Regions from separate parts of the Brucella sp. TWI432 genome, predicted to be linked through region 2. Evidence: predicted binding sites of a transcription regulator. Region 2 holds the regulator's gene; each other region holds the start of a gene.

Region 1 (6,009 bases), on a different contig from region 2:
GTCCACTGGCAGGAATCAAAAAGCCGTCTCTTTCGAGGCGGCTTTTTTGTTGGCTTTTATTCGATATCATGCAGCCGACAGGACAACCCTGTTGCGGCCTTTTTTCTTGGCCTCATAAAGAGCTGCATCGGTGCGTGCGAAAAGCGCTTCAACACTATCCCCCCCCATCAGCCGCAAGGCTGCAATCCCGATGCTGATCGTCATGGTGATCTCATGCTTGCCGCGCGCAATCACAAAAGGCTTCGCAGCGATTGCCTCACGCAGACGCTCCGCGACGGCCGCAGCAGATGCAAGATCCGTATCGGGAAGCACCACAGCAAACTCTTCGCCGCCATAGCGACACATTACATCCATGCCGCGAATTTGCGTGCGCAACCGCGATGAGAATTCACGCAGTACATCATCACCGCCATCATGACCGTATTTGTCATTGACACGCTTGAAATGGTCGAAGTCCACCATGATGACTGATAATGGCCGCTCACGCCCCATAGCGCGCGACAGAAGCACCGGCATGTGGGTATCCAGGTAACGGCGGTTATGCAGCCCAGTGAGGCTGTCCGTGACTGCCATGGTGATTGTGCGGTTCAAGCTCTGCCGCAAAAGATCATTATAACATTTACGTTTGATCTGCGTCCGCAGCCGCGCATAAAGCTCAAGCTTCTCCAGCGGGCGCATCACATAATCATTCACCCCCAGTTCAAGCGCACGCACCACCAGAGAGCCTTCTTCTTCATTCACAATAAGAATGATGGGAACAAGCCGCGTGCGTTCAATGGTGCGCATCTGAGAGCAGAGCCGCAAAGGATCGTAATAGATGAAGTCTGCCGAAATGACGATGCTGTCATAGTCGTTCTCGATCGCCTTGATGAGAGCGTCATTGGCATCATACGCAACATCAACAAAATAATCTTCGCCCAGAATCAGGCGCAGCCGAGCGGCTGCCAGCTCGTTCTCATCGACCACGAGAATGCGCGCTGCGTCCTCACCGGCCCCAAAGCGACCGGAAAGTTTCGCCGCAAGCAGAGCTTCCACTTCCGTATCCGCCACAGTGCCGGTGCGCTGAAACAGCTCGTCAGACACCATTTTAAGCCGGGCAAGGCTTTTCACACGTGAAAGAAGTTGGGAATCCTTGACCGGCTTGGACATGAAATCGTCCGCTCCCGCCTCAAGCCCCCTGATCTTGTCTTCCGCACTGCTGAGCGCGGTCAGGATGATAACAGGAATATTGGTCGTTCGCGGATCATCCTTCAAACGACGACAAACCTCAAACCCCTCAACACCCGGAATCAAAACATCGAGAATGATCACATCAATCTGTCCACCAAGACAGATTTCAATCGCCTCAGCACCATTATTGGCTGTAATAACTTCGTAATACTCGCTCAGCAGCAGCGCTTCGAGCAGCTTTACGTGTGTTTCCTCAGCGTCAACGACGAGAATTCTTGCTGTCATAATACACTGCCCCCAATTCCCGCCCCCTCTGTGCTCTTATAATAAAGACCGCTCTAAGCGTCTCCCAAATATGATTTTATGGTTTCGATAAAACGCGGAACCGAAATAGGTTTTGATATATAAGCCTCGCAGCCGCCCTGCCGGATGCGCTCCTCATCTCCCTTCATCGCAAATGCCGTGACCGCAATCACCGGAATATGCTTGAGTTCGTCATCATCCTTAAGCCACTTGGTGACTTCCAGACCGGAGACTTCAGGAAGCTGAATATCCATCAAAATGAGATCGGGCCTATGCTCGCGGGCAAGATCAAGCGCTTCAAGACCATTCCGGGTCCTGATGGTTTCATATCCGCTGGCTTCGATAAGATCGCGAAACAACTTCATATTGAGTTCGTTGTCCTCGACGATCATCACAGTTTTAGTCATCGAATATTCCCTGGCCTAATTCTTATCCGTCGCAAGACAGGTTGATCTGCCCATTACACCCCTATGGAATTCCTGAGTTTAAGCGCATTTCATTGACGAAAGGCAAATATTCCTTCCATCTTGCATTGAAGCACTGACGCGTGGGGGATAAAAGCAAGCATATTCGAAGAATGGAGACAGCCCATGAAGACGCTCATGAGCAAGACGGATGCGGAAAACGTTGCAGTTGAAGCGCTGGTATGGCTCGCACAAGACAAGGAGCTGATGTCCCGTTTTCTCGCTTTGACCGGTATAGAGGCTTCTTCAATCCGCTCCGCGGCCCAGGAGCCCGGCTTTTTAGCTGGCGTTCTGCAATTTTATCTTGGGCACGAACCCACACTGATGCGTTTTTGCCAGGAAACCGGGCGTGACCCGGTGACAATTGAAAAAGCAGCGGTGCTTCTGCCGGGGGGACTAAACCAACATTTCTAATAAAAAGCCCCGCAAAAACAGGGCCTTATCAGTTCTATCACTTAGAGCGCGTTTCGATCTGATTGAATCAGATCAACGCTCCGATCCCTTATTTTAACGCGCATCTTTGTCCGAAAACTGTTTCACAGTTTCCGGGATGCGCTCTAAAAGAAAATCAGGCGCTTGCAGCTTCGGTGTGCGACACGCTGAGAACACTCAGCTCATGCGTCTTTCCGTCACGTGCAACCCAAGACATGGACTGTCCCGGCGTAAGACCAATCAATGCTGTACCAATTGGTGTCAGGATAGAGATTCGACCCTGCGCAATATCGGCCTCGCCCGGATAAACCAGCGTGACTTTACGCTCATGTCCATCATTGGAGCGGAACTCGACCGTCGAACCCATGTGAACGACATCTGCCGGCAGTTTCTTGAACGGAACCACCTTGGCGCGGTCCAGTTCCTGCAGTAACTCCTCGGCAACCTCCTCCAGTTTTTCGGAGACGTTGCCGGCCAGAATTGTCAGCCGTTCGTGATCAAGATCACTGACGACGATCTTTGGCTTTTTGCGATTCTTTGCATTCATGACGATAGCTCACTGCTGCCTAATGATGATTGTCCTCCGTAACTCGACTGGCCCGGAGCAACTGTTTGAATTTTTAAAGAAAGCGCTTTTAGTAATTCCGCTTGAAGGTGAGCGGCAAACCGTCCCCCAGAATCCTCTGCGCTAAGCAGGACTCGAGGGTTGCTATCCCGTGATCGGCTGAACCCGATGGAGTATGGAAGCAAAACGATTGTTCATACTGCTAAACTTGGTGATATCTTTGCCAATGTCAAGTGCAGAGCGAACAGGATAGCAGAGTGACGATAGCATTATCGTACATTGGTGCTATAAACGATGTTCCTTTTATGTTCATCAAACCGCACACAGCCATGACCGAGCCATTTGCCGTTAACAGTCCAGAGTTCGGCTTCTGCCGCGATTGTCTATCGCTGCAAAAGGCTGAGTCTGCGCGGCGTTGCCGTAGTTGTGGCAGCCCGCGTCTGGTGCGGCATACCGAACTTTACAAACTCTCACTCGCCCACGTGGATTGCGATGCGTTTTATGCTTCGGTTGAAAAGCGCGACAATCCCGACCTTCGCGATAAGCCGCTCATTATCGGTGGCGGCAAGCGCGGTGTTGTTTCCACGGCCTGCTACATAGCCCGCATTCATGGCGTGCGCTCTGCCATGCCGATGTATAAAGCTCTGGAAGCCTGTCCACAGGCTGTCGTCGTCACACCGAATATGGAAAAATATGCACGTGTCGGACGTGAAGTTCGCCAGCTGATGCATGATCTCACGCCGCTCGTCGAACCCATATCCATTGATGAAGCATTCCTTGATCTTGGTGGCACAGAAAGACTGCACCGTGCGCCTGCGGCGATCATACTGGCGCGCTTTGCCAAGCGAGTCGAAGACGAGATCGGCATCACGATCTCTGTGGGGCTGTCCTATTGCAAATATCTGGCCAAAGTCGCATCAGATCTTGAAAAGCCCCGTGGGTTTTCTGTCATAGGCGAGGCAGAGGCACTTGAATTTCTGCGCGACAAGCCAACAAGCATGATCTGGGGGGTTGGAAAATCCTTCAATGCGAAGCTTGAGAGCGACGGTATTCGCACCATAGGCCAGCTTCAAACCATGGATGAGGGAACACTTATGAAAGCCTATGGCACAATGGGCCAGCGGCTTTTCAGACTGTCGCGTGGACAGGATAGCCGCAAAGTTGAACCTGAACATGATATGAAAAGCGTTTCGGCTGAAACAACGTTCAACAAAGACCTTTCTGAAGCGACCGACCTCGTGCCTGTGCTACGAGCGCTGTCGGAAAAAGTATCTCGACGCCTGAAATCCGGCAATATTGCGGGGCGCACGATCGTGCTTAAACTCAAAACTCAGGACTTCAAACTGCGCACGCGAAATCGACAGCTGGCGGACCCGACAAAGCTTGCCGACCGTATTTTCCGCACAGGTCTGCAGCTTCTCGAAAAAGAACTGGATGGGACCAAATTCAGATTGCTCGGCATTGGCGTTGGTGAGCTCTCCACGGATGATCGTGCCGATCCGCCAGACCTTGTCGATACGCAGGCTACAAAGCGTGCTGTCGCGGAAGGCGCTATTGACCGTCTGCGCAACAAGTTTGGAAATAATGCGGTGGAAACAGGCTACACGTTTTCCAAAGGCATCCTTGCACGTCCACAGACTCCGCCGGATCGCGATCCAGAAGATTAGCCCCTTTTCACAATATCTTTAGGAAAGTGCTGGAGAAAAGTCTCTCACGCGCCGGTAACGGCTTGACGAAGCGCATCTCTATCAATATTGGAACGTCTCAAGAGAGCATTTGCTGATTTGACATGCCTCTTACGGATGGCCTCATGGCGGAGTGGTTACGCAGAGGACTGCAAATCCTTGCACCCCGGTTCGATTCCGGGTGAGGCCTCCAAAATATTTCCTAACAAAAACAGATGCTTAACGGCGCTGCAACAGGGCTTTATAACCCGTTTCACGTTGCACTGTGTCGCAAATAGATTCTCTGCAATTACAAATAGTTACAAAAACCACCGGCAAATACACGCAACATGAAACGCAACATGCTTGACTCTTTCAGCCACATGAACAAAATAAGAACATTATAAATTATGGACACGCCGGGCGGCGAGTGTGTCTGCTTTTAACGGAGCAGAGCAATGAATGCAGTTGTGCAAGAAAATGGATATGACGACGAAATTGAGTTGGTGCTCGCCTATCACAAAGGCGATGTACGGGCTGCAATCGAATCGCTCTTGAAAAACCGTGACTTTCTCGTCAAAGAAATCGAGTATGCCAGTCTCGCAATGTCGATGGGCTTTGCTCGTGGATGGAAGCTTTGGTTATAAAACCAAGTATGGGCAGCTTTGGTTCTGCCGAGCGCATAAACAGCAAGGAGAGGATGCGTTAGCTGGACGGCGATAAAACATCGCCTTATTCTTTATGAGGCAGGAGGATGCTCATATGCAATTTCTACAACCTCACAACAAATCATGAGGCCATGCGTCGTCTGTTTTCCAAAGTTCGACGATGCGACGAACCGCATTGATCCTCAGTTAGATGTCAATCCACCTGCTTTTGCCACGTAGACGGATCGCGCGCATCAAGGCCTATTGCTTTGGTGAAGTCGTCGCCCATGCCTGCGTCAGGCATAGCCGGATTGATCCCGCCATAATAAAGCTGGAAAGGCCCAAAGGACGAGCCGTCGTCGCCGCCATGATCTCGCTTGGATGGATCAAAGACATTCATCCCCTCATGGCCTGCAACACGCGCCGCAATGTCGGGGCTGATACCGCGCTGCATGGCAGCTTGGCGGATATATTTTTCAATCGGGTTCATGCTTTCTCCAATAAAAAAGCCTCCCAAATTGGACGGCATCAAATTACGCCAATGGCGCATACGTCAATCTAATAATGCGCCATTGGCGTATAAATAACCAATATGAAAATAGTTCGCACCAATCGCTACTCTAAAGACTTGCGTAGGCTTCGCCTGTCAGAGCGTCATCAAGACGCCTTGGAGCAAAGAATCGCGAATGATCCACAGATCGGAGCGGTTATTCCGAGCCTTGAGGGTGTTCGCAAGGTTCGGTTTGCAATGTAGGGTCGTGGTA
Region 2 (6,009 bases):
TGACTTAAAACCCTATATCGCCAAGGCTGCCTTAGGCACCCCACTGTCGTTTGAGGATTCCAAGGCAGCTTTTGACATCATGATGTCCGGTCAGGCGACACCGTCGCAGATTGGTGGTTTCCTGATGGCGTTGCGTGTGCGTGGCGAAACCGTACCTGAAATTGCGGGTGCTGTTTCATCCATGCGCTCACGTATGCTGCCGGTAAGCGCTTCTGCTGACGCGGTTGACATCGTTGGCACCGGCGGTGACCAGTCTGGTTCTTATAATGTCTCCAGCTGCTCCGCTTTTGTTGTAGCGGGCGCAGGTGTTCCGGTTGCAAAACATGGCAACCGCGCCCTCTCATCCCGCTCTGGTGCAGCCGATGCTTTGGCTGCTTTGGGCGTGAATATCGAAGCTGATGCCAATACCATTGCGCGCAGCATTGATGAAGCTGGTCTCGGCTTCATGTTTGCACCGATGCATCATTCAGCAATGCGTCATGTCGGACCGTCACGTGTCGAACTCGGCACGAGAACAATTTTCAATCTGCTTGGACCACTTTCAAACCCGGCAAGCGTTAAGCGGCAACTGGTTGGCGTCTTTTCCGCTGAATGGGTCGAACCGCTGGCAGAAGTGCTTAAAGAGCTTGGCTCTGAAACGGCATGGGTTGTCTATGGCGATGGCCTTGATGAAATGACCACGGCTGGCACAACAAAGATCGCGGCACTCGAAAACGGAAACATTCGCACTTTTGAGATCACTCCTGAAGAAGTCGGCCTGCGTCGCGTGGACATGTCCGAGCTTAAAGGGGGCGATGCCGAAGTGAATGCCAAAGCCCTGCTTGACGTACTTGAGGGCGCGAAAAATGCTTATCGTGACATCGTGCTGTTGAATTCTGCCGCAGCACTGGTGATTGCAGGCAAAGCAAACGACCTCATGGAAGGCATCACCCTCGCCGCGCAATCAATCGACAGCGGTTCAGCGCTTGAAGTGCTGCAAAAAGTTATCGCTGTGTCTCATGACAAGCCGCTTTGACGGAGAAGAAAAAACATGTCCACTGACATTCTGCGGAAAATCGAAGCCTATAAGCGCGAAGAAATCGCTGCTGCCAAGGCTCGCCTTCCGCTCCAAGAAGTAACGGCACAGGCCAAAGATCAGCCCGCAACGCGCGGCTTTCTAAGTGCACTGGAATCCAAGCGCGCTGCAGACCAATTCGCACTCATTGCCGAAATCAAGAAGGCAAGCCCGTCAAAAGGCCTTATCCGCCCGGATTTTGACCCACCGGCATTGGCAAAAGCCTATGAAGATGGTGGTGCTGCCTGCCTTTCTGTTCTCACAGATACGCCCTCTTTTCAGGGCGCGCCTGAATTTCTGATTGCAGCGCGCAATGCATGCTCGCTGCCCGCCCTGCGCAAAGATTTCCTCTTCGATACCTATCAGGTCTATGAGGCGCGCAGCTGGGGCGCAGATTGCATTCTTATCATTATGGCAAGCGTCGATGATGACCTTGCAAAAGCGCTGGAAGAAACTGCTTTTGATCTCGGCATGGATGCACTGATTGAAGTGCATGACGAGGAAGAAATGGAACGTGCGCTGAAACTTTCATCGCGCCTCGTTGGCGTAAACAATCGCAATCTGCGCACATTTGAAGTCGATCTCGCAGTCTCTGAACGCCTCGCAAAGATGGTGCCTTCGGACCGCCTTCTGGTGGGCGAAAGCGGCATCTTCACCCATGACGACTGCCTGCGTCTCGAAAAATCGAATATCGGCACATTCCTGATCGGCGAAAGCCTGATGCGTAAAGAAGATGTGGCATCAGCCACCCGTGAACTTCTGACCGGTAGGGTGTGAACCATGTCTGCCAAGCTCACCCATATCGACCAGACAGGCGCCGCCCATATGGTCGATGTCGGCGACAAGGCTGAAACTGAACGCGTGGCCACCGCCGAAGGAGCGGTGAGAATGAAGCCGGAAACTCTGGCGCTTATTCTGGAAGGCAATGCCGCAAAAGGCGACGTTATCGGCACTGCCCGTCTTGCAGGCATTATGGCCGCGAAGAAGACCGCTGATCTCATTCCACTTTGCCACCCATTGATGCTGACAAAGGTGTCAGTAGACATTGAACCGGATCTGTCACTTCCCGGCCTTCGCATCTCTGCGACTGCGAAACTAAAAGGCCGAACCGGCGTTGAGATGGAAGCGCTGACTGCCGTATCAGTTACTTGCCTGACCATCTATGATATGGCGAAGGCCGTTGATCGCCACATGGAAATTACCAACATTCGCGTTTCGGCAAAGAGCGGTGGCAAGTCAGGTGACTGGAAAGCCTGATTTTTCAGACGAGAGGAAAACGCATGTCCCTGCTTCCAATCGATGAGGCCCTTGCACGTATTCTCAATAATGCAGAGCCGCATGGCACAGAGACGCTCTCTCTTTCTGAAGCAGGCGGACGTGTTGTTGCAGAACCTGTTCAAGCCAAGCTGAAACAGCCGCCCTTCGATTGCTCGGCCATGGATGGCTATGCATTGATGGCCCCACAAAACATCAACTATCCTCTTGAATTCAGTATCATCGGCGAATCAGCCGCCGGAAAACGCTTCGAAGGCCAACTGAAACAAGGCGAAGCGGTCCGCATCTTCACCGGCGCGCCGATGCCGGTAGGCGCTGATAGTATCGTTATTCAGGAAGACACGGAACGATCCGGCGGCAAGCTCACAATCCGTCAGGGATTGGACAAAGGCCGTCACATCCGTCATGCGGGCCTCGATTTTGCGCCTGGTGACACTATTCTGCCAAGTGGGCGGGAACTTGATGCCCCGGCCCTTTCGCTTGCCGCTGCCAGCGGCAATGCCATGATTTCTGTTTTCAAGCAGCCGCGCATTGCCATTCTGGCCACAGGGGATGAACTCGTTCCTCCGGGCACGATTCCCGGTGCCGACCAGATCGTCGCCTCCAACAGCATTGGCGTTGCTGAAATCGTGCGTCGTACAGGTGGAAAACCTGAAGATATGGGCATTATCAGCGACGACCCCGCAAAGATCGAATCCGCAATCAGTCAGGTTCTCGATGATGGTGTCGACATTCTCGTGACCATCGGCGGCGCATCGGTTGGTGATCGCGATTTTATGCACGGCGCGTTGAAAAATTGTGGTGTCGATCTCGACTTCTGGAAAATCGCCATGCGTCCCGGCAAGCCACTGATGTATGGACACAAAACTGTATCCGGCAAAACCGTTCATGTCATCGGCCTGCCGGGCAACCCGGTTTCAAGCCTCGTTTGCAGCTTGGTATTTCTGCGTCCGCTGATCGCGAAATTATCAGGGCGTCATTTGACCGCGGATTTCCGCCCGGCACGTCTTGGCAAGCCAATGAATGCGAACGATCATCGTCGTGATTATGTCCGCGCAACGGTTGAACAGGCGGCGGATGGCACACTCACCGCGACGCCGTATCCACTTCAGGATTCCTCAATGCTGTCAGCGCTGGTGGCTTCCGATGCCCTTTTGATCAGAGAAGAAAATGCACCCGCGGCCGCAGCGGGTGATGCTTGCACGATAATGATGCTATAGTAAAATCCAATAGGGTCGGCCCATATTAATAATTTTAAAACCATTGCGGAACAAGACTGGAACATATAGTGTTTGTTCTGGTTATGTTTTTATTTGATTCTGGTCCGGAGGGTATGCGCATGTTGACCCGTAAACAGCACGAGCTCCTGCTGTTCATTCATGAACGTATGAAAGAAACAGGCATTCCCCCCTCTTTCGATGAGATGAAAGAGGCGCTCGATCTGGCATCCAAATCGGGCATTCATCGGCTGATTACCGCCCTTGAAGAACGTGGCTTCATTCGCAGGCTGCCAAACCGTGCCCGCGCGCTTGAAGTGTTGCGCCTGCCCGATTCGATAGCCCCCGGTCTGAACGCGCAGAAGAAATTCGCGCCCAGCGTTATTGAGGGCAGCCTCGGCAAAGCCCCCTCTGCGCCTTCAGCAGCGCGCACCGCCCCGGTTTCAGCCAATAGTGATGCATCGGCGATGGTCTCAATTCCCATGATGGGTCGCATCGCAGCCGGTGTACCAATTTCGGCCATTCAAAATCAGACACATTCCATCAGCCTTCCACCCGAAATGCTTGGTGCGGGTGAGCATTACGCGCTTGAGGTCAAAGGCGATTCGATGATTGAAGCCGGTATTTTTGATGGTGATACGGTCATCATCAAGCGTGGCGATACCGCCAGCCCGGGGGAAATCATCGTGGCTCTCGTCGATGATGAAGAAGCGACACTGAAGCGGTTCCGCCGTAAGGGCGCATCGATTGCGCTGGAAGCCGCCAACCCGGCTTATGAAACACGCATTTTCGGACCTGACCGGGTCCGCGTACAGGGCAAGCTGATCGGTCTGATACGACGGTACTAAAAATCGTTCGGGAAAGGAGAGGCCGACAGCCTCTTTTCTATCGAAAATTGCTGGCAAAATGCGTAAAAACAAACAGATAGAGCATTTCCCATAATTCAATCAAAACGGGAAATGCTCTGCATAGACGGAAAGCATAAGTCCTGTCGGATCAAAACAAGGATCGATAGGAGCATGCTTTTAATAGAGTCCTTTAGAGCGTTTCTTCTGTTTCCACCCCGATAGTAAATACTTTCGCTCTCTTCTTATATTCGCGCTCAGGCTGACCGCGTGCGGCGCGCGAATAGAGACGATGAAGCTGCCAGGGGCGCGTTGGCGCACCGACTGAAAAATTTAAATAATCGGCATAGGCTGCATCCTTGCGCTGCTCCGCAACGGTAAAGCGATAAATCTGATGATCGTCGCGGACCGCTGGATCAGGAGAAACCGCCTGATGGCGCTGCATTTCCTCTCCCAGCCTTATTTCGAGCGTTCCTTTCAAGGCCAGTTCCTGTCGGCCAATCACCAGCGTAGACGAACGCGTGCAGCTTAAGTCTTTGCCTGCAATCGCCAAAACCACAACGTCCCCGACATTACAGGCAATCTCGTGCATTTCTTCCTGAGCGGTATAGGCAAATATGCGCCCGTCCCGAAGTGACAGGGTGCAAAGCCCATCCTCACAGATAAAGCCGTCCTCGCGCGCGCCAGCACTTCGTTTCATCGCACTCTGCGGTGGGATAAAATCATCAATCAGATAGGCCGTCTGCCAGTTCTGCGCCGTAAATTGCGGAGGTCTGCTGCGGTTGACTGCGAAACTTCCATCGCGCAATCGTACCGCCACTAATTTCGCGTCCTCGCTAATGAGGATATCGGGCATGGGCGAGCGCATAAACACCACAAGACCTGCCATAACGAAAGGCAATGCCAACAATCGCAATCTTGTGGTGAATGTGACGGATATGACAAGCGCGACAGTCCACAGGATCAGCGTCATCACCGGCATGACACCCGGATTACCATCGGGTGAAAAGCTGGCCACAAAGCTCGCAATATATCTCACCAGCAAGATGCCAAATCCCATGACCTGCAATGGCAGCCAATCAAGTTGCAACGGCATCAATATCAAGCTTAACACTGCAAACGGCATCACAAGTATCGAAATGACTGGTAGCGCCAGCACGTTTCCAACAAGTCCAAAGGGCGCCGTGTTGTTAAAATGATAGGCGGCAAATATACCGCTCGCTACACCGGCAACAATGGATGTCGCCCCCGTCGCAAATGTCGGAAAAAGTATCTTTGTCATCGTTCCACGGGGTGATGAGCGCAGATTATTACCTGCCGATTGCTTGCGCATTTTTCGGTCGCTCCACCAGGCAAATGCAGCAATCAGCCCCGCAGTCGCCGAAAACGACATCTGAAAGCTCGGCCCCAGAATTTCATGCGGAGAAATGGCAATCATCGCCACGGCCGCAATAGCCAGATTTCGCATACTGATCGCCGCACGATCAGCCAACAGCGCACAAAGCATGACGACAATCATCAAGTAGCTGCGCTGTGCCGCAACATCTGCGCCCGACATAGCGAGATAAAAAGTGCAACTCAAAAGCGAGAGAAATGCAGCATATTTCTTGACAGCATA
Region 3 (6,009 bases), on a different contig from region 2:
GGCGAAATGAATTCGCCGCCCATTTGGCATCTGCGAATATCGTCAAGAACATTCGCTTTATTGATAAAGCCACATTTGGCTGCTTCGCCATTGAGTATCAACTCAACGATGTGTTCACTTTCCGCACGGATCATACGCTGGACAATACCGCTGATATCTCCTTTTCCCTTACGCATGAAACTCGTGGCGCCGAAACGACGATGGAAGCTTTCTCTTTGCGGTAATCTATTGAGTTCATAAGAAAAGGTTGAGCTGTCCGGCCTGTTTTCCGCCCAACGGATCAGCGTTTCATTAAGGTATGGATAGACAGTCTGATATCGGATGTCTGTTAGACGGTCTGCCGCGCCATGATGGACCGCTGCCATGAGTGATCGGCGATGCCGTATCCAATCACTCGATACGGATTGATTTTGGAAAATGCTGTTAACGCGTTTTTGCTCATTAAACGCAATTCTATACAGTTCGCTATTGAATATTGCTTTTTTATCTTGAGAGGAACCAATATTGGCCGCGCCGTAGATATGGAAATACAGCCGTGCCTGGCAGTCTGATAAGCTCTCACGAGCAAGCCGCAACCATGATTTTTGGTTCAAAACGGTAAGTTTGCGCGCCGTTTCAAAGGCTTTGGTAATATTGGGGTGTTTCTTCCAAAGATGATCAATGGCTGCACTCGCCACAGGATTCGCCAGAAATATGTGGTCGCCACCGTGCCCATTTAAAATCATGCAATCAGTCGGCAAAGACTGAGCATAATCGATCAGGTCTCGTTGCGAAGCCGAATGAAGCAGCCATAGAGATGGGCGCTTTGGTTTGTAAGCAGGTCCGGTGAAGAGATCGGTGAATATGCCGTCCGAACGGATTGGTATCAGGTGAAGATTAACGCCATGCTTGCCGCAAAGCGCCTGAGCGGCAACCACATCGGAAGAATTCGATATATTGGGGTCGTAATAGGTAACGGGATATAGTTGTTCAGCCGTTCGTGGCTGTGTCAGGGCAGCGTAGAAAACACCTGAAGAATCAAGACCTCCTGACAGTTCCAGAATGAACGGTCTGTTTGGCCCGCCAGCGCTGTTGATGTGCTCAATGAGAGTTTCAGGGATTTCACTGCTATCAAGTTGAGACGTCTCACCACAGATGAGTTTATACGTTATTTGCCCGTTTGAATGAAGAATGGCTGTGGTTCCGGGCATAACACAGCCTATTCCGGTAAAGGGCGTTTGATCTGTGGCAAACTCAGTTGATGATAGATAGTTCGCGATGAAGCCAGGATTCGATTTGAGCTTGGCCTGCATAGCTGACATCGCGGTCATATCATCCGAGATTAGCCACTGATTTTTATTATAGAAAAAGAATATATCATGCGCGCACCAGAGTGGTCTCTCGACAGTAACTTCTCCTCCGGCTGGCTTGATGTGGAATTCTCCGCGGTGCCCATAAAGAACCATTTCATTTAATATGGGTGAGAAAGAATAAAGGAATGGATTTTCTTCACAAGAGGATGAAGAATATTTATGATTTAAATATTTAAAAAATCCAGACGATACGAATGCACCGTCGTTTGAAATAGAGAGCACCGCATCACCAGATTTATCTTGAAAATTCGACAGACATGAATTCTCACTCATGCCTGCCTAATCATTCATTCACTGACTCAATCCATCATCCCAAAGCTGAAGTGATTCAGACCTAAATCCACCGCCGCCTTTTGTTGCTTTTTTTGCATCTATATAATCAACAGAGTCTTGATGTTGTTTTGCCGATATAAATCTAAAAAATTTAGAGAAAGTCATAATTATTCTCCTAATATTTATTAGCTTCAAAGATAAGTTGCATAAGTACTTTATAATATTAATCTAAATTTGTAATGCCCAATAAATTGGTCAAAATATAGTGTGTCCATTTTTTTGGATATGAGAAGTGGCCTGTTGGCTTGCGTATGTTTCTCTTTTGTTCACTTTTGTGCTGTCAAGTGAACCTGTCTGAGGATAGGGTTCACGTATGAAAGAAACGATTCGCATCATTGGTATTGATCCGGGGCTTCGTCGTACCGGCTGGGGCGTTGTCGAATCGCTTGGCAATTCCCTGCATTTTATCGGCTCCGGCACCGTGACGTCGAATGCCGAGCTGGATCTCGCTTCACGGCTTTGTCAGCTTCATGAAGGGCTGTCCAAAGTCCTGCATGACTTTGTCCCGCATGAAGCGGCGGTTGAGCACACATTCGTCAATAAGGATGCAACTGCCACGCTTAAGCTCGGGCAGGCACGCGGTATTGCACTTCTGGCCCCTGCGCAGGCGGGACTGCCGGTGGCAGAATATGCGCCCAATGCCGTCAAGAAGGCGGTCATTGGCGTTGGCCATGGCGAAAAGCAGCAAATCCATATGATGGTGAAAGTTCTGATGCCGCGCGCAACGTTCGATACGAGTGACGCTGCCGATGCGCTTGCCATTGCCATTTGCCATGCGCATCATCGTCAGAGCATTGTCAGCGCTCGCAGAATGCAGGCGCTTTTGAGTTAACGCGCATCTTATTGCGAAGACCGTTCTACATTTTTCGCGATGCGCTTATAGCGGGGTAGGTATTCAATGATCGGCAAGCTCAAGGGTGTGATCGATGAAATTGCAGATGATCATGCGGTTATCGACGTGCATGGCGTTGGCTATGTCGCTTTTTGTTCGGCGCGCACGCTTGGTAATCTTGGCGGGGTAGGGGAAGCTGCGGTTCTCTTGATCGAGACTTATGTACGTGAGGACATGATCCGCCTTTATGGTTTCGGGTCGCAGCTTGAGCGCGAATGGTTCCGTCTGTTGCAGAATGTGCAGGGCGTGGGTGCGAAGGTGGCGCTTGCTGTGCTTGGAACACTGACCCCTTCCGAACTTGCCAATGCGATTGCTTTGAGAGACATTGCCATGGTTTCGCGTGCGCCGGGCGTTGGCAAAAAAGTAGCCGAGCGGATTGTCACCGAGCTGAAGAACAAAGCACCGGCCTTTGCAGGGGAAGCCAGCGGAACAATCGGTCTCAAACAGGAACTTGGCTCAGGTGTTGCCTCGGCGCCGGTCAGCGATGCTGTCTCGGCGCTATCCAATCTCGGTTATTCCCGTGATCAGGCGGCCAATGCTGTGGCTGCGGCGCTAAAAGAAGCCGGTCAGGATGCCGATTCGGCCAAACTTATTCGCCTCGGTCTGAAGGAGTTGTCGCGGTGAGCTACTTGTGTGCGCTGAATGTTCATGCGAGAGGGATGGCATGAGCGACCGCAATCCCCTTATCGATGCTGATCTGCGCGGCGAAGATGCCGATACAACTTTGCGCCCGCAAACGCTGGATGATTTTGTGGGGCAGGCGCAAGCGCGCGCCAATCTCAAAGTCTTTATTGAAGCCGCCAAAGTGCGCGGCGAAGCACTCGATCACGTGCTTTTCGTCGGTCCTCCGGGACTGGGAAAAACCACGCTCGCGCAGATTATGGCCAAAGAACTGGGCGTCAATTTCCGCTCGACCTCTGGTCCGGTGATTGCCAAGGCTGGTGATCTCGCAGCGCTTCTGACCAATCTCGAAGATCGTGATGTGCTGTTTATCGACGAAATTCACCGTCTCAGCCCGGCTGTTGAAGAAATTCTCTATCCGGCAATGGAAGATTTTCAGCTTGATCTCATTATTGGTGAAGGTCCGGCAGCGCGTTCGGTGAAGATCGATCTTGCGAAATTCACGCTGGTTGCAGCGACAACGCGTCTGGGGCTTTTGACGACGCCTTTGCGCGATCGCTTTGGTATTCCTGTCAGGCTGAATTTCTATACGGTTGAAGAACTCGAATATATTGTGCGGCGCGGTGCGCGCATCATGCAGATGGGTATTTCGCCCGATGGCGCGCTGGAAGTGGCACGCCGTTCGCGCGGCACACCGCGTATTGCGGGCCGTTTGTTGCGGCGTGTTCGTGATTTCGCGCTGGTTGCCGGTGCCGATGTCATTGATCGCAAGATCGCCGATGAAGCGCTTTCGCGGCTTGAGGTCGATAATCGCGGGTTTGATCAGCTGGATCGGCGCTATCTTGATATGATCGCGCGAAATTTTGGCGGCGGACCAGTCGGGATCGAAACCATTGCGGCCGGACTATCCGAACCGCGCGATGCCATTGAAGATATTATCGAACCCTATATGATTCAGCAGGGCTTTTTGCAGCGCACGCCGCGCGGGCGTGTTCTCACGGCGCTTGCCTGGCAGCATATGGGACTTGCTGCCCCTGCGGAAGTGGCACAGCAGTCGCAGTTTGGCCTTTTCATGGAAGACGAATGACGCACACAATCGATCAGGCAGCAGCACAATCAGTTTCAGGCGCATTAAAGGATGGGGTGCATCATCTCTATGCGCGTATCTATTATGCGGATACGGATTTTTCCGGCTTTGTGTATCATGGCCGCTATCTCGAATTTTACGAGCGCGGCCGCACTGATTTTCTGCGTCTTCAGGATGTGCATCACATCGAACTTGCTGAAGGCGCCTTGGGTGAAGAAATGGTCTGGGTCGTTCGTCGCATGGAGATCGATTACAAATCGCCTGCAAAGATGGACGATCTCATTCTGATTGAAACCCGTGTGCATGAAATCCGCGGCGCGCGTGTGATCATGGCGCAGAAGATTACCTGTGGCGACCGTCTGCTTTCGGAAGCAAAAGTTGAAGCGGTGATGATTACCAAGCAGGGTCATCCGCGTCGCATACCGGATGAATGGCGTGAGGCTTTCACAAAAGCGGGCTGATATTTTCAGCCGATCTGCAATAATTAACGGGCCTATATCGCCTCTTATTAAATGCTAACTGATCTTTAACCATAATGGCCGATTAATCATGATGACGGAATCGGTTGAGAGGTTGGATCGTATGTAACGCCTTCCTTTCACCAAAATTAACCATGACAAGCGCTGTGAGGATTTTAATTTGAAGTCCGTTTATGGTGGTTGGGGCGTTCGGTAGCGGGCGTTTTAAGAAGAATTTGTGATGCCGCCCGGTTCTGACGCCGGGCGTTTGGATTCGAGGACGGTAGATCGATGGAAAATATTGCGCTTGCGGCCCCAGCCGCCGATATTACCCTCTGGGGCCTGTTTATGCATGCGGGCTGGGTGGTCAAGCTGGTTATGCTTGGTCTCATTCTCGCTTCGGTCTGGACGTGGGCGATCATCGTGGACAAGATCGTGTCCTATGGCCGCGCACGTCGCGCCATCGATCGCTTTGAACAGGCTTTCTGGTCGGGGCAATCGCTTGAGGAGCTTTATCGCACTCTTAATGAGCGCCGCACCACGGGAATGGCGTCGATCTTTATTGCTGCCATGCGCGAATGGAAGAAATCGTTCGAAAAAGGCGCGCGCTCGCCGATAGCGCTTCAAATGCGTATCGACAAGGCAATGGATGTGGCGCTTGCCCGCGAAGGTGAAAAACTTGAATCGCGTCTCGGCTTTCTGGCTACGACCGGTTCAGCCGCGCCGTTTGTGGGGCTGTTCGGTACTGTTGTCGGTATTATGACGTCGTTTCAGGCGATTGCGGCCTCGAAAAATACCAGCCTCGCGGTTGTTGCTCCCGGTATTGCGGAAGCGCTGCTTGCAACGGCCATTGGTTTGCTCGCAGCTATCCCTGCGGTTATTGCCTATAACAAGCTCTCGGGTGATGCAGGCAAAATCAACGGACGCCTTGAAGGTTTTGCAGACGAGTTCTCCGCCATACTGTCGCGCCAAATTGATGAGAAGCTGACGCCACGCAACTAAGCGTGTTCCAGCATCAAAGCTAAATCGAGCCTTCGGGAATATTGAAATGGGCATGTCAGTTGGAAATCAGGGAATGCAATCGGGTGGTCGCCGCAGGCGTGGCCGCAAGAAGGCATTAATGAGCGAGATCAACGTTACGCCATTCGTGGACGTGATGCTGGTGCTGCTTATCATTTTCATGGTCTCCGCACCGCTTCTGACGGTTGGTGTGCCGATTGATCTGCCCGATACGCAGGCCAAGGCCATGAATGCCGATACGCAGCC
Region 4 (6,009 bases), on a different contig from region 2:
CAGGGATCAGATTGTTGCTTGGGTCTATGCGTTGTTTGTTGATCGGCCCGGCGATTATGTGAAAAAGCCGATGCAGGAATGTACGGGTGAAGAAATTACCCAGGAATGGCTCTATCACCTCGGTGTGCCGGTCGAGGATATCCCGGAACTGGCTGCAACAGGCGCACGGACTGTGCCGGTGATGATGCCTTATATCACCGCGTTCTTTATGCCACGTCAGGCCGGAGACCGGCCGGATGTGGTGCCGGAGGGGGCGGTCAACTTCGCATTCATCGGTCAGTTTTCTGAATCAAAGCAGCGGGACTGCGTTTTCACGACGGAATATTCTGTGCGCACCCCCATGGAGGCAGTCTATACATTGCTCAATGTCGAACGTGGTGTGCCTGAGGTCTTTAACTCGACTTATGATATTCGCACGCTGCTGGCCGCGATTGGTCCGCTCAGAGACGGCAAACCGGTCGGTATTCCCGGTCCCGAATTTCTCCGAAAGCTATTGATAAAAAAGCTCGACTCTACCGAGATTGGGGCATTGCTGAGAGAGTTTCACCTGATTTCAACCGAATAATCTCAACCCACCGCGCCGATCATGCGGTGGGTGAGAATGCCATTCTTCGAGCAGGGGTGCACTTCCATAAAACCTGGCATGTGAACGTGTTCACATGCCCCTTTTACTTGAAGCATTGCTTCATCGATTCTCGTTTCACGCCGACAGGACTTATGTCCTATCTGCCTGCTTTTACGCATTATCCTCCGTAAAAGCGCGAAACGGTTTTGCTGGAAGTGTCCTAATCTTCGTCAACAACGCGAAGATGCAGCTGACTGCCAGAGTTCTCTGCTGAGCGTGCCGGGTTGCGCGGTGTTTCTTCAGCCGGTGCCGGACCAAATTCAAGCGCTTCAATCTTTGCACCGCGCTTGGTGACTTTATTGGAAGACACCAGAATGTCATCAATATCCTTGTTGGCCTGCAAGAAATGGGTTTGCAACTTGCGCACACGCTCATCAAGGCGACCCACATCTTCCATCAGGCGGATCACTTCACCCTGAATGACATGCGCCTGTTCGCGCATACGGGCATCCTTTAAGATCGCCTGAATAACCTGAATGGAAAGCATCAGGAGTGATGGTGAGACAATGACGATCCGCGCCCGGTGCGCGCGCTGGATCAGCGCTTCAAAATGCTCGTGAATATCGGCAAAAATGGATTCCGATGGGACAAACAGGAAAGCCGTGTCCTGTGTTTCGCCGGTAATCAGATATTTATCGGAAACATCCTTGATATGCACTTCCATATCGCGGCGGAACTGTGCAACGGCTGTCTTGCGTGCTTCCGGCGCTTCCGTTTCGCGCATGGAATTCCATGCCTCAAGCGGGAATTTCGCGTCGATGACCAGTGATGGCGCGTTGTTTGGCATCCTGACAAGGCAATCGGGGCGCGTGCCATTGGACAGTGTCGCCTGAAACTCATAAGCGCCCTGCGGCAGACCATCGGCAATGATCGCTTCCATGCGCGACTGGCCAAAGGCACCGCGCGTCTGCTTGTTGGCAAGGATTGCCTGCAACTGCACGACCTGACCGGCAAGCGACTGGATATTGTTCTGCGCCGTGTCGATAACCGCCAGACGCTCCTGCAACTTTGCGAGGTTTTCATGGGTCGAACGGGTTTGCTCGGTCATGGTCTGGCCGATGCGATGCGTCATGCCGTCGAGCCGTTCGCGGATCGACTGGTTGAGCTCTGCCTGCCGTGAGCCAAAAACTTCGGCCATGGTTTGCATCCGGCCCTGCATTTCGGATTGTGCCTTCAAAATCTCCGCCATGCGATATTCCGCATCGCGCGCACGGTCTTCAGCCTGCGCTTCCGCAACAGCTCTGAGACGCGCAGAACGCGCTGCCGCAATGAGAAAAATAGCGAGGCAAATGACCAGCACAACAATGCCCGCAAGGAGAATATTTCCCAGCGTGAAAGAGGTTGCACCAAGCTGCAAAAGCGGTTCGTTCAAGAGATTCTGGTTTTCCATTGCACAAGCTTAACTGATTCGTGTCGTCTTGATGAGATCAAAACAAGAACATTTTGCAAGTTACAATTGACGATTCTTGCGCAAGCGATTACGTGAAACGCATGTCTATTAAACCGCTCATCATCCTTCCCGATCCCGTCCTGCGCCAGCTTTCCAAGCCTGTCGAGCGCTTTGACGATCAGTTGCGCAAATTTGCCGGCGACATGCTCGACACGATGTATGATGCGCCGGGCATTGGCCTTGCCGCCATTCAGGTGGGCGAACCTCTGCAGATGCTTGTCATTGATCTTGCCAAGGAAGACGAGCCCAAGGCGCCGCATGTCTTCATCAATCCGGAGATTGTCGCCTCATCAGACGAACGCAGCGTCTATGAAGAAGGCTGTCTTTCGATCCCGGATTATTATGCGGAGGTCGAGCGGCCTGCGAGTATCACGGTCAATTATTTCGATGCGGACGGCAAGGAAAAGTCGATAGAAGCCGATGGGCTGATGGCGACCTGTTTGCAGCATGAAATCGACCATCTCAACGGCATACTGTTTATCGATCATATCTCCAAGCTCAAGCGCGATATGGTCATCAAGAAGTTCAAGAAGCTCGCCAGCCAGCGCGCGTCAAACAGGGCTTTGTGATGCGGATTATCTTTATGGGGACGCCGGATTTCTCCGTGCCAATCCTCACAGCCATCATCGGACAGGGCTATGATGTCGTTGCGGTTTATTCGCAGCCACCGCGTCCGGCTGGCCGTCGCGGACTGGAACTGACAAAGTCGCCGGTGCATGAAAAGGCCGAGGAATTCGGCATTCCGGTCTTCACGCCGAAAAGCCTGAAAGGCGCGGAAGAGCAAGACGTCTTTGCGAGCCTTGAAGCGGATGTGGCAATCGTCGTGGCCTATGGCCTGCTGCTGCCGCAGGCCATTCTCGATGCGCCGCGCCTTGGATGTTACAACGGTCATGCCTCGCTTCTGCCGCGCTGGCGGGGAGCGGCTCCCATTCAGCGCGCCATCATGTCGGGCGACACTGAAACCGGCATGATGATCATGAAAATGGATGCGGGGCTTGATACCGGTCCTGTCGCCATGGCCGAAAAAGTTGCGATCACGCCGGACATGACAGCTGGTGAGCTGCATGATCGTCTCAGCATGATCGGTGCCGATCTGATGGTGCGTGCGCTTGGTGCGCTTGAGCGCGAAAGTCTCACTCTTCAGCCGCAGGCTGAGGAAGGTGTGACCTATGCCGCCAAGATCGATAAGGCCGAGGCGCGTATCGACTGGTCGAAGCCTGCGAAGGACGTTCACAACACGATCCGCGGCATCTCACCATTTCCGGGCGCCTGGTGCGAGATGGAAATCAACGGCGCGGTTGAACGTGTCAAACTCCAGCGCTCTACATTGGGCGAGGGAAGCGGCGCTCCGGGCACTGTACTTGACGATCGCCTGACGATCGCGTGCGGCGAGGGTGCTGTGCGGCTCGTCACGCTACAACGTTCAGGCGGTAAGCCTTTGCCTGCGCAGGAGTTTTTGCGTGGTGCAACAGTGACGAAGGTTCTCTGAGCGGTGCCTCGTTACAAGATCACTGTCGAATATGACGGCACGCCTTATGTCGGCTGGCAGCGGCAGGAAAATGGCCATGCTGTTCAGAACGCAATTGAGCAGGCGTTTAAAAAGTTCTGCGGCGAAGATCTCACGTTGAGCGCGGCAGGCCGCACTGATGCAGGCGTTCATGCGAGCGCGCAGGTCATTCATGTCGATCTGACAAAAGATTGGGGTGCTGCGAAAGTGCGCGATGCGCTCAATGCGCATCTGGTGATGGCTGATGAACGCATCAGCATTCTCAATGTCGAGAAGACGACGGATGCCTTTGACGCGCGTTTTTCGGCGCGTGCCCGGCACTATCTTTATCGCATTCACAATCGTCGTGCGCCGCTGGCGATTGATTATCAGCGCGTTTGGTGGGTGCAGAAACGCCTTGACCACGAAGCGATGCATGAGGCTGCCAAGCGGCTTCTGGGCGAACATGATTTTACGACATTTCGCGCAACGCAATGTCAGGCAAAAAGCCCGATCAAAACGCTTGACCGGCTCGATGTCACGCGCAATGGCGATTATGTCGAAATGCGCGTTTCAGCGCGTTCGTTCCTGCATAATCAGGTGCGCTCCTTTGCGGGAAGCCTGATGGAAGTGGGGGTTGGCCGCTGGACGGCTGATGATTTGCAGGCCGCACTCGAGGCCAAAGATCGCAAAGCCTGTGGTCAGGTCGCGCCGCCCTATGGCCTCTATCTGATCGGCGTTGATTACCCGTTTCCGTTTTAAAAACTGTTCGCACCAATCCCGATGCCAAAAAGCTGTTGCAGGAACACTGTGATAAACAGTGAGCCGAAGAACATGCAGGCAAAGAACGGGGCCACATAAGCGTGTGGGCGTTGCAGCACGATAAAGGTCAGCCGGTAGCTCAGGATGATCGAGATGGTGAAGAGCACCAGCGCAAACAGTGTCGCGATATCAAGAAAACCCGGAAAGAACAGCTGCAGCAGTGTGATTGGCGCGAAAAGCCATGCGAGAAAGGCGCTGCCCCAATTGATGGCGATTACATAGGCTGCATAGCGCTTTGCAATGCCAATCCGTTTGGCAAGCATCCCGACGATTGCGAGTGGGATGACCCATGCGGCAACATCCACAAATGCGGCGCGCATGACGATGGCAAGGCGTATGCCTGCCTCATCGCTCCCTGCGGTCAGATCCGCCGCATAGGCAACCCATGTTGCTAAAAGCGGCGGAAGAGCGACGACAATCGCATAGAAAGATGTCCAGAAATCTTCTGCGGAGATGTCGAGATATGCGAGGCCGTCCTTGCGGCCAAGCATCATCTTCCAGACGCCCGTGAAATATCTGAAAACATCATCCAGACTGGGCATGGCGTTCCTCTAGCCAAAAAAATCAGCGATGAATCGTTCGTAAATCTGTGTGAGACCTTCAAGATCAGACAAGGCGACACGTTCGTCAACCATGTGCATGGTCTGTCCGACAAGCCCGAATTCAACCACCGGACAATAATCCTTGATGAAACGCGCGTCCGATGTGCCGCCTGACGTGGAAAGCGCCGGGCGCTTGCCGGTGACCGCTTCCACAGAAGCGGTCAGTGTGCCGATCAGCTTTTCGTCGCGGGTGAGAAACACGTGGCTCGGGTTCTCGCGCCATGTCAGCTCATACTTGATTGGGGCTTCCCGGCCCGGACGCAGACGGTCGTTGCGCGAAGCCTTTTCAAGGCGCGAGATGATCTCGGCCTTCAGGCTGTCTGCGGTCCATGAATCGTTGAAGCGGATATTGAAGGAAGCGGTTGCCTTGTTGGCGATGACGTTGGTTGCCGTGTTGCCCACATCAACCGTTGTCACTTCCATGTTGCTGGCCTGAAAATCAGCCGTGCCTTCATCGAAAGCCGGATAAAGCAGGCCGTCGATCAGCGTGGTGACGCCACGAACCGGATTTTCTGCCAGATGCGGATAAGCAGCGTGACCCTGCACGCCATGCACTGTGATTGTGCCGGAGATCGAGCCGCGACGCCCGATCTTGATCATGTCGCCGAGGGCGTTCGGGTTGGTTGGTTCGCCAACAAGGGAAGCGTCCCAGGTTTCACCCCTGTCCTTAGCCCATTGCAGCAGCTTTTCGGTGCCGTTAACGGCCGGTCCTTCTTCATCACCTGTGATGAGGAAGGAGATGCTGCCCTTGAGGCTGTCATGCTTTTCAATATGGCGCGCAACAGCAGCCACAAAGCAGGCGATGCCGCCCTTCATATCGACTGCGCCACGGCCATACATGATGCCGTCTTCGATCGCGGCAGAGAAAGGCGGGTGTTTCCAGTCGCTCTCATTGCCCGGAGGCACGACATCGGTGTGGCCTGCAAACATTAGATGAGCGCCATTTCCGGATTTGCGCGCATAAAGGTTTTCAATGTCCGGCGTGTCTTCGTCCGTGAAGACCGGGCGCTGAATAGAAAAGCCC

What was found. The regulator LexA, encoded in region 2, represses DNA repair genes until DNA is damaged. The targets are predictions, from matches to a motif close to TGTTCNNNNTGTGTTCNG.
Region 1: ABE527_RS14880 (DNA polymerase IV) is a predicted target of LexA. The motif match lies at 3,230-3,247, and genes of this name have one in related genera.
Region 3: ruvC (crossover junction endodeoxyribonuclease RuvC) is a predicted target of LexA. The motif match lies at 1,938-1,955, and genes of this name have one in related genera.
Region 4: ABE527_RS07340 (DNA recombination protein RmuC) is a predicted target of LexA. The motif match lies at 2,049-2,066, and genes of this name have one in related genera.

The regions. Positions count from the first base shown of each region.
Region 1 covers NZ_JBDJNL010000010.1:122,001-128,009, forward strand. Annotated here, with positions in the region: gene ABE527_RS14860 (PleD family two-component system response regulator) at 67-1,455, opposite strand; gene ABE527_RS14865 (response regulator) at 1,509-1,880, opposite strand; gene ABE527_RS14870 (DUF3572 domain-containing protein) at 2,064-2,351, shown strand; gene rnk (nucleoside diphosphate kinase regulator) at 2,506-2,916, opposite strand; gene ABE527_RS14880 (DNA polymerase IV) at 3,264-4,601, shown strand; tRNA gene ABE527_RS14885 (tRNA-Cys) at 4,739-4,812, shown strand; gene ABE527_RS14890 (CUE domain-containing protein) at 5,057-5,245, shown strand; gene ABE527_RS14895 (hypothetical protein) at 5,460-5,735, opposite strand.
Region 2 covers NZ_JBDJNL010000002.1:364,259-370,267, reverse strand. Annotated here, with positions in the region: gene trpD (anthranilate phosphoribosyltransferase) at 1-1,015, shown strand, start outside; gene trpC (indole-3-glycerol phosphate synthase TrpC) at 1,031-1,831, shown strand; gene moaC (cyclic pyranopterin monophosphate synthase MoaC) at 1,835-2,311, shown strand; gene ABE527_RS06890 (molybdopterin molybdotransferase MoeA) at 2,335-3,549, shown strand; gene lexA (transcriptional repressor LexA) at 3,669-4,394, shown strand; gene ABE527_RS06880 (ComEC/Rec2 family competence protein) at 4,585-6,009, opposite strand, start outside.
Region 3 covers NZ_JBDJNL010000006.1:77,031-83,039, reverse strand. Annotated here, with positions in the region: gene ABE527_RS11140 (asparagine synthase-related protein) at 1-1,625, opposite strand, end outside; gene ABE527_RS11135 (hypothetical protein) at 1,644-1,790, opposite strand; gene ruvC (crossover junction endodeoxyribonuclease RuvC) at 1,999-2,517, shown strand; gene ruvA (Holliday junction branch migration protein RuvA) at 2,584-3,201, shown strand; gene ruvB (Holliday junction branch migration DNA helicase RuvB) at 3,242-4,285, shown strand; gene ybgC (tol-pal system-associated acyl-CoA thioesterase) at 4,282-4,746, shown strand; gene tolQ (protein TolQ) at 5,035-5,745, shown strand; gene tolR (protein TolR) at 5,792-6,009, shown strand, end outside.
Region 4 covers NZ_JBDJNL010000003.1:23,532-29,540, forward strand. Annotated here, with positions in the region: gene ABE527_RS07335 (oleate hydratase) at 1-565, shown strand, start outside; gene ABE527_RS07340 (DNA recombination protein RmuC) at 786-2,015, opposite strand; gene def (peptide deformylase) at 2,117-2,644, shown strand; gene fmt (methionyl-tRNA formyltransferase) at 2,644-3,564, shown strand; gene truA (tRNA pseudouridine(38-40) synthase TruA) at 3,568-4,323, shown strand; gene ABE527_RS07360 (hypothetical protein) at 4,320-4,925, opposite strand; gene dapE (succinyl-diaminopimelate desuccinylase) at 4,935-6,009, opposite strand, start outside.